Regions from separate parts of the Embleya sp. NPDC050154 genome, predicted to be linked through region 2. Evidence: riboswitches for the same ligand, from Rfam matches in the RefSeq annotation. Region 2 holds a riboswitch; each other region holds the start of a gene.
What was found. A riboswitch is a leader RNA that binds a small molecule or an ion and turns the genes downstream of it on or off. The one in region 2 is predicted to bind cobalamin.
Positions count from the first base shown of each region.

Region 1: it holds a riboswitch for cobalamin, as region 2 does, so the genes downstream of both, ACIBSV_RS25340 (cob(I)yrinic acid a,c-diamide adenosyltransferase) here and ACIBSV_RS15445 (ABC transporter substrate-binding protein) in region 2, are expected to answer to the same signal.
Region 3: it holds a riboswitch for cobalamin, as region 2 does, so the genes downstream of both, ACIBSV_RS33750 (CoA-acylating methylmalonate-semialdehyde dehydrogenase) here and ACIBSV_RS15445 (ABC transporter substrate-binding protein) in region 2, are expected to answer to the same signal.

Region 1 is NZ_JBITJP010000012.1:134,258-136,513, forward strand. Features, by position in the region: gene ACIBSV_RS25335 (Ig-like domain-containing protein) at 1-111, opposite strand, end outside; cobalamin riboswitch at 746-872, shown strand; gene ACIBSV_RS25340 (cob(I)yrinic acid a,c-diamide adenosyltransferase) at 931-1,524, shown strand; gene ACIBSV_RS25345 ((2Fe-2S)-binding protein) at 1,500-2,256, shown strand, end outside.
Region 2 is NZ_JBITJP010000006.1:167,801-170,056, reverse strand. Features, by position in the region: gene ACIBSV_RS15450 (DeoR/GlpR family DNA-binding transcription regulator) at 1-791, shown strand, start outside; cobalamin riboswitch at 1,006-1,244, shown strand; gene ACIBSV_RS15445 (ABC transporter substrate-binding protein) at 1,366-2,256, shown strand, end outside.
Region 3 is NZ_JBITJP010000019.1:139,416-141,671, forward strand. Features, by position in the region: gene ACIBSV_RS33745 (hypothetical protein) at 1-540, shown strand, start outside; cobalamin riboswitch at 741-911, shown strand; gene ACIBSV_RS33750 (CoA-acylating methylmalonate-semialdehyde dehydrogenase) at 1,113-2,256, shown strand, end outside.

The sequences.
Region 1 (2,256 bases), on a different contig from region 2:
GCCGGCCAGGACCGGGACGTCCACCGACTGCCCGGCGCGAGTGCCCACCCGATCGGCGACGGCACGCGGGACGGGTGGCAGGTTCGGCTCGGGCTGGTCCCTGGACCGCACCCGGTCGCCGGACCCGACGGGGCGCCCGGCGCCGGCGCTCAACAGCGATGCGGATGGGGTGGGGCCTGCCGTCCCCGCGCCGAGGGGTCCGGCGGGCGGGGCGGTATGTCCCGACCCGGCGTCGAAGTCCGCAGCGGAAGGAGTCGGTCGCGCCGAGCCGGCATCGAAGAGCGGTACGGAGGAGGCGAGATGCATCCCCTCGGGGCCGAACCACCCCGCACAGGCGGCTGGATGCCCCGACCCGGCTCCGAACAGCGACACACAACACGCCAGGAGCACGCCCGCTCGACGTACCCGACATGCCCGACCCACCCGACGCGTCGGACCGGCTGGTTCAGGTGTTCCGGACACCGTGGACACGCATACCTCCGGCACTGATTTCCCGGCACGGCCGGATCGCGGATCGACTCACCGGCACCCTCCGGCGCCCGTCGGCACCCTTCGGCGCCGATACCGCCGGGCCGACGCCGGCCGAGGGAGCCGCTCTCGGAATCCGATCCTGGGCTTTACCCGCGCCGGTCCGGGGCTCGGCGCGCGGACCGGCGGCAAGCTTCACCCGCACGCGTGGTCCGGATCCGACGGTGGACCGGGCCCGTCGCGCGTGTCATGGTGGGAGGCGCAAGGCGACGGCGGTACGAGGAAGCCGGTGTGAATCCGGCGCGGTCCCGCCACTGTGATCGGGGAGCGACTCCCGAACCGGCCACGGCCCCGAGACGGGTCGGAAGGCCGGGAGGAGCGATGATCCGAGAGCCAGGAGACTCACGTCGTCGCCACCTCACCAACCGGGGCGGATTTCCCCGAGAGAGGCCGGTGCCGACCATGTCCTTGGTTTTGAGCCGGATCTACACCCGTACCGGCGATGCCGGCACGACCGCGCTGGGCGACAACTCCCGTACGCGCAAGACCGATCCGAGGTTGGCGGCGTACGCCGACACGGACGAGACCAACGCGGCGATCGGGGTCGTGCTCGCGCTCGGCGACCCGCAACCGCAGACGCGCGCGGTACTGGCGCAACTGCAGCACGACCTGTTCGACGTCGGCGCCGACCTGTGCGCGCCGATCGCCGAGGGGGACACCCGGCTGCGGATCACCGAGGCGGACGTGGCCCGGCTGGAGGAGCACTGCGACGCGTTCAACGCGGAACTGGCCGCGCTGCGTTCCTTCGTACTGCCCGGCGGCAGCCCGGCCGCGGCCCTGCTGCACGTGGCCCGCACCTCGGCCCGACGTGCCGAGCGCTCGACCTGGGCGTTGATCGAGGCGGACGAGCGGGCGACGGCAGGCGGTGCCGCGACCGTCAACCCGCTCACCGCGCGCTACCTCAACCGGTTGTCCGACCTGCTGTTCGTCCTCGCCCGGCGGGCCAACGCCGACGGTGCGGGTGATGTGTTGTGGCGTCCGGGCGACAGCCGCTGACCGGCGGGCGGTCGCGGTCCCACGGCGGCGGGCCGCTGCGCCGGCTCGCCGACGTGGGGCCCTACTTCGAGCTGCGGACCGGACCGATCACCGACGGCGCGGGCTTTCGGCCGTTGGCCGAGCTGTACGACCCGGCCGCGCCCGCCGCGTGGGCGGCCCGGGTGGAGCACGTACGGGCCCGGCTGCGGACCGAGGAACCGCGTGTCGCCGCGTCGATCCTGTATCTGGGCGTGGCCTCGCGGCTGTGGTCGGTGGCACTGGGTGCGGCGGTGCTCGGCCGGGTGGTGCCCGACCTGGATCCGGCCCGGACGTACTGGCGCTTCCCGGACGCCGGGCCGGTCGAGTTGTGGGCGCCCGATCCGGCGCCGGCGCCGGTGCCGGACGATCGCTCGGGGATCGAGCAGCTGCACGACGCGGTGCTGGTCGGGCATCTGGTGCCGCTCGCCGGGGCGACCCGAGCGGTGGTGCCGGTCGCCGAGCGGCTGCTGTGGGGCAACGCCGCGTCGGCCCTGGTCGGCGCGGCCCGCGTGTTGCACCGGCACCTGGCTCCGACCGAGCCGGAACTCGTGGCGACCACACGCGTGTTCGCCGACGGCCTGTTGGCCGCAGGCCGGTTGCGTGGAACCGGCCTGCACGGTGCGCTCGGCGCGTTCCGCCGCACCACGTGCTGCCTGTACTACCGGATCCCCGGGGGCGGTACGTGCGGCGACTGTGTCTTCCACGACAAGCCGC
Region 2 (2,256 bases):
ACACCGACGGATTGCCCGCCGAGGGCCGCCGCGCCCGGATGGCAGCGACGATCGCGGACCGGGGTTTCGCCAAGGTCACCGACCTGGCCGAGGCGTTCGGCATCTCGCGGGTGACGGTCCGGGCCGACCTGGAGGTGTTGGAGCGGCAGGGCCGGCTGCGCCGGGTCCGCGGCGGCGCGATGTTCACCGGCCGCGACCCCCGGGTGGAGCCGTCCTTCGAGGAGGCGTTGACCTCGGCGTCGCCGGCGAAGACGCTGATCGGGCGGGCGGCCGCGGCACTGGTGTCGCCGTCCGAGAGCGTGGTGCTGGACGTGGGCACGACCACCACGTTCGTGGCCCGCGCGCTGGTGGACCGCGAGGAACTGCGCGACCTCGTGGTGTTCACCAACGGGCTGACCATCGCCCTGGAGCTGGAACGGGCGATCCCGCGGTTCTCGGTCGTGGTCACCGGCGGCACGCTGCGGCCGTTGCAGCACTCGCTGATCAATCCGCTCGGCGACCACATTCTGGAGCGGATCCACGCCGACACGGTCTTCATCGGTTGCAACGGCGTGCATCCCACCGGGGGCATCACCAATGTGAACCTGCCCGAGGCCGAGGCCAAACGCGCGATGTTGCGAGCCGCGGGTCGCCGGGTCGTGGTCGCGGACGGCTCGAAGCTGGGCCGGGTCGAACTCGCCGAGGTGTGCCCGCTGGCGGACATCGACCTGCTGATCACGAGCGGCGCGGCCGATGCGGAGGCGCTCGACGCGCTGCGCGACGTGGGGCTGGAGATCCTGGTCGCGGAGTAGGCGGCCGCTGCGCGCAGCGGGTGCGGGGTGGGCATGTACCGGAGCGCGCGGAGTAGGCGGGCACGGCGCGAAGCGGGTAAGGGTGGGCACGTACCCGAGCGCGGGACCCTGCCCGGACCCGAGCCGGTCCTCCCGCCGTGGCCCTTCACTCGGCCACCGCGACCCTCGGCGCGCCTGTCCCGGCCCCCTCGCTCGACGGTCGAGGCGCCCTGGTTAGGCTGCCCTTGCGAACGGTTCACCCGGCTTCGACCGATTCCGGGTGTCGCAAGAGGGAATCCGGTGCGAATCCGGAACTGCCCCGCAGCGGTAAGTGGGAACGAAAGTCGTCATCACGCACTGGGCCCCGGTCGAACGGGTCCCGGGAAGCGACGACCGGTAGGCATCCCGGCCACACCCGTGGCTCCCGGGACCCGCCCACGAGTCCGAAGACCTGCCGTCGCCCGCGTACGCCTCACGCACGCGGACTTCCGGGACCTCGCGGGCGGGTCCGTCGGACGACGGCGCCGTGCGGTGTCCGCCGCCGTACTCCCTCCCGAGTTCCCCCGACGAGGACTCGCAAGGGAGAGCTTCGACGATGCGTACGCAGATACCCGGGCGGATGCCGGCGGCACACCGATATTCGTGGGCCGCGGCGGTGGCCGCCCTCGCGCTGTTCGCGACCGCGTGCGGCGGCGCCGTGCGGGACGACAAGGCCGCCGCTCCCGCACCCGCCGCCTACAAGCCGTACGCGGACACCGACAACTGCGGTGTGACCACGAGCTACGACCGGCCGCCGCAGCGCGCCGCGACGCTGACCTCCAACGCGACCGAGCTGATGCTCGAACTGGGCCTGGCCGACCGGATGGTGGGCACCGCCTACCTCAAGGGCCGGACCATCGGCGACAAGTACAAGGAGCCGTACGCGCGGATCCCGGTGCTCGCCGACGCGCAACCCTCGCTGGAGAAACTCCTCGAAGCCACCCCCGACTTCGTCTACTCGGGCTACCCGGACGGCTTCTCCGAGTCGTCCGGCCACACCCGGGCGCGGCTCGGCGAGTTGAACATCAAGACCCACCTCAACCCCGAGGGCTGCGCCAAGGCGCCGGTCACCTTCGATCAGCTCTACGGCGAACTCCGCTCCATCGGCGGCATCTTCGGCGTGCCCGAGCGCGCCGAGCGCTCCGCCGCCGCGTTCCGGCAGCGGCTCGACGCGGTCACCGCGCGGCTCGCCGGCGCCGCGCCGGTCAAGGTGTTCGTGTACAACTCGGGCGCCGACGCCGCGCAGACCACCGGCGGCAACTCGATGCTCAACGAGATCATCACCCGTGCCGGTGGCACCAACGTGTTCGCCGACCTGAACGAGCGCTGGACCAAGGTCTCCTGGGAGCAGGTGGCCGAACGCAAGCCGGACGTGGTGCTGATCTACGACTACGTGACGCCGCCGGTCGACGCCAAGATCGCCACCCTCAAGGCCACTCCGGTACTC
Region 3 (2,256 bases), on a different contig from region 2:
TGCATGGTGCTCTTCGCGCGAGGACACGGCCCGGCGGGGGCGGAGGTCGTGCGCCGGTGGTCGGCGGCGCATCCTCGCGACGACGCGCTCGGCCGCATGATGTCGCACGCGCACACCGACTTCTCCGCGATGCTGCTGGTCCAGGGTTCGGCGGACGCGGCCGCGATGTTGCCCACACTGCGCCCCGCCGTGGCGGGTTCCGGGCGGGCCCATCGCCGCAAGGGCTGCGTGGCCGAGTTCGCCTTGGACCTGTACGAGGGGCGCGTGGAGCGGGCGGCGGCGCGGGCTCGCCGATGGCGTCGGCGCGCCGCACGGCAACGGAGTCGCTGGATGGGCGCCGAGTGCGAATGTCTGCTTGCGATCTGTTCGGCCGCCGCGGGCGACCCGGACGCCGCCCGCGCCGCACTGGCGAACGCGGAGCGTCTGGCGTACGCCCACCCGGCCATCGGACTTGCCCGCGCCCGAGTCGAGGCGTGCGCCGCCGCGGCGGTGCGGCTCGAACCCACCACGGCCGTCACGGAGCCGAAGCACATCCGATAGCCGCGCAGGCGGGCGCAGATCCCCCTCCGGCACGGCAAGGCACCGGCACCACACGTCGAACGTGCGCACGCGTGCACCCGCCGCCCCCGTTCCGGCGGTGACGTCCTCGCGATGCCCGGACCGCCACCTCGTCACGTCGCTCCCGCACGCGATCAAGCTCGATCGGCGCTGGACTTACTAGGACGTCCGACTATATCGTCTTGAACTACAAGGTCCGCGGTGCAGGGAAGTCGGTGTGAATCCGGCACGGTCCCGCCACTGTGACCGGGGAGTGCGCTGCCGAGGCACCACGCCACTGGCGAAAGCCGGGAAGGCGGGCGGCGTGTGTCGATCCGGAAGTCAGGATACCGGCCGCGGGTATATCCGTGTTGTCCACGAGGATGGAGCAAACACGCATGACGCCGGTCTGCGCACTCGCCCCGGACGATCTTGCGAACGTCGAGGTCGTCGGGCTCGCCTGACCACCCTCACGTGCCACCCGACCTCGGCAACCCCGCTCCCCGAAGCGGCGGTTGCCGTGGTCGGGTCATTGCCCCGCCTCCGGATCGCACCTGACGAGAGACAGGTCGTTCATGGTCCGCGAGCTTTCCCACTTCATCGGCGGCAAGCACGTCCAAGGCGCGTCCGGCGCGTTCGGCGACGTGTACGACCCCAACACCGGACGCGTGCAGGCGCGCGTCCCGCTGGCCGACCGCGCCGACACGCTGGCGGCGATCGCCGACGCCGAGCAGGCACAACCGGCGTGGGCCGCCTGGAACCCGCAAAAGCGCGCCCGGGTGCTCTCCCGATTCCTGCAACTGGTCGAGCCCGAACGCGATTCGCTCGCCGAGCTGTTGTCGGCCGAGCACGGCAAGACTATCGCCGACGCCCACGGTGACCTGCAACGCGGCCTGGAGGTTGTGGAGTTCGCCGTCGGCATCCCGCACCTGCTCAAGGGCGAGTTCACCGACAACGCGGGTACCGGCATCGACGTGCACTCGCTGCGCCAGCCGCTCGGTGTGGTCGCCGGCATCACCCCGTTCAACTTCCCGGCGATGATCCCGCTGTGGAAGATCGCCCCGGCCATCGCGTGCGGCAACGCGTTCGTCCTCAAGCCGTCCGAACGCGACCCCTCGGTACCGCTGCGCCTGGCCGAGCTCTTCCTCGAGGCGGGACTGCCGCCGGGTGTGCTGAACGTGGTCAACGGCGGCAAGGAGTCCGTCGACACACTGCTGGAGGACCCGCGCGTCCAGGCGCTGGGCTTTGTCGGCTCGACCGCGATCGCCGAGTACGTGTACACCTCGGCCACCGCGCGCGGCAAGCGCGCCCAGTGCTTCGGCGGCGCCAAGAATCATCTGATCGTGATGCCGGACGCGGACCTCGACCAGGTCGTCGAGGCCCTGATCGGCGCCGGATACGGCTCCGCGGGCGAGCGCTGCATGGCGATCTCCGTCGCGGTTCCGGTCGGCGCGGAGACCGCGGACGCGCTGGTGGCCAAGCTCGTCGAGCGCATCGCCACGCTGCGGGTGGGCCCCTCCCACGATCGCGACGCCGACTTCGGCCCGTTGGTGGGTCGGGACGCGCTCGCTCGGGTGCACGACTACCTGGACATCGGCGTGCGCGAGGGCGCGAAGCTGCTCGTCGACGGCCGTGACGTGCGCGTCCCCGGCCACGAGGACGGCTACTTCGTCGGCGCGTCGCTGTTCGATCACGTCACGCCCTCGATGCGGGTGTACC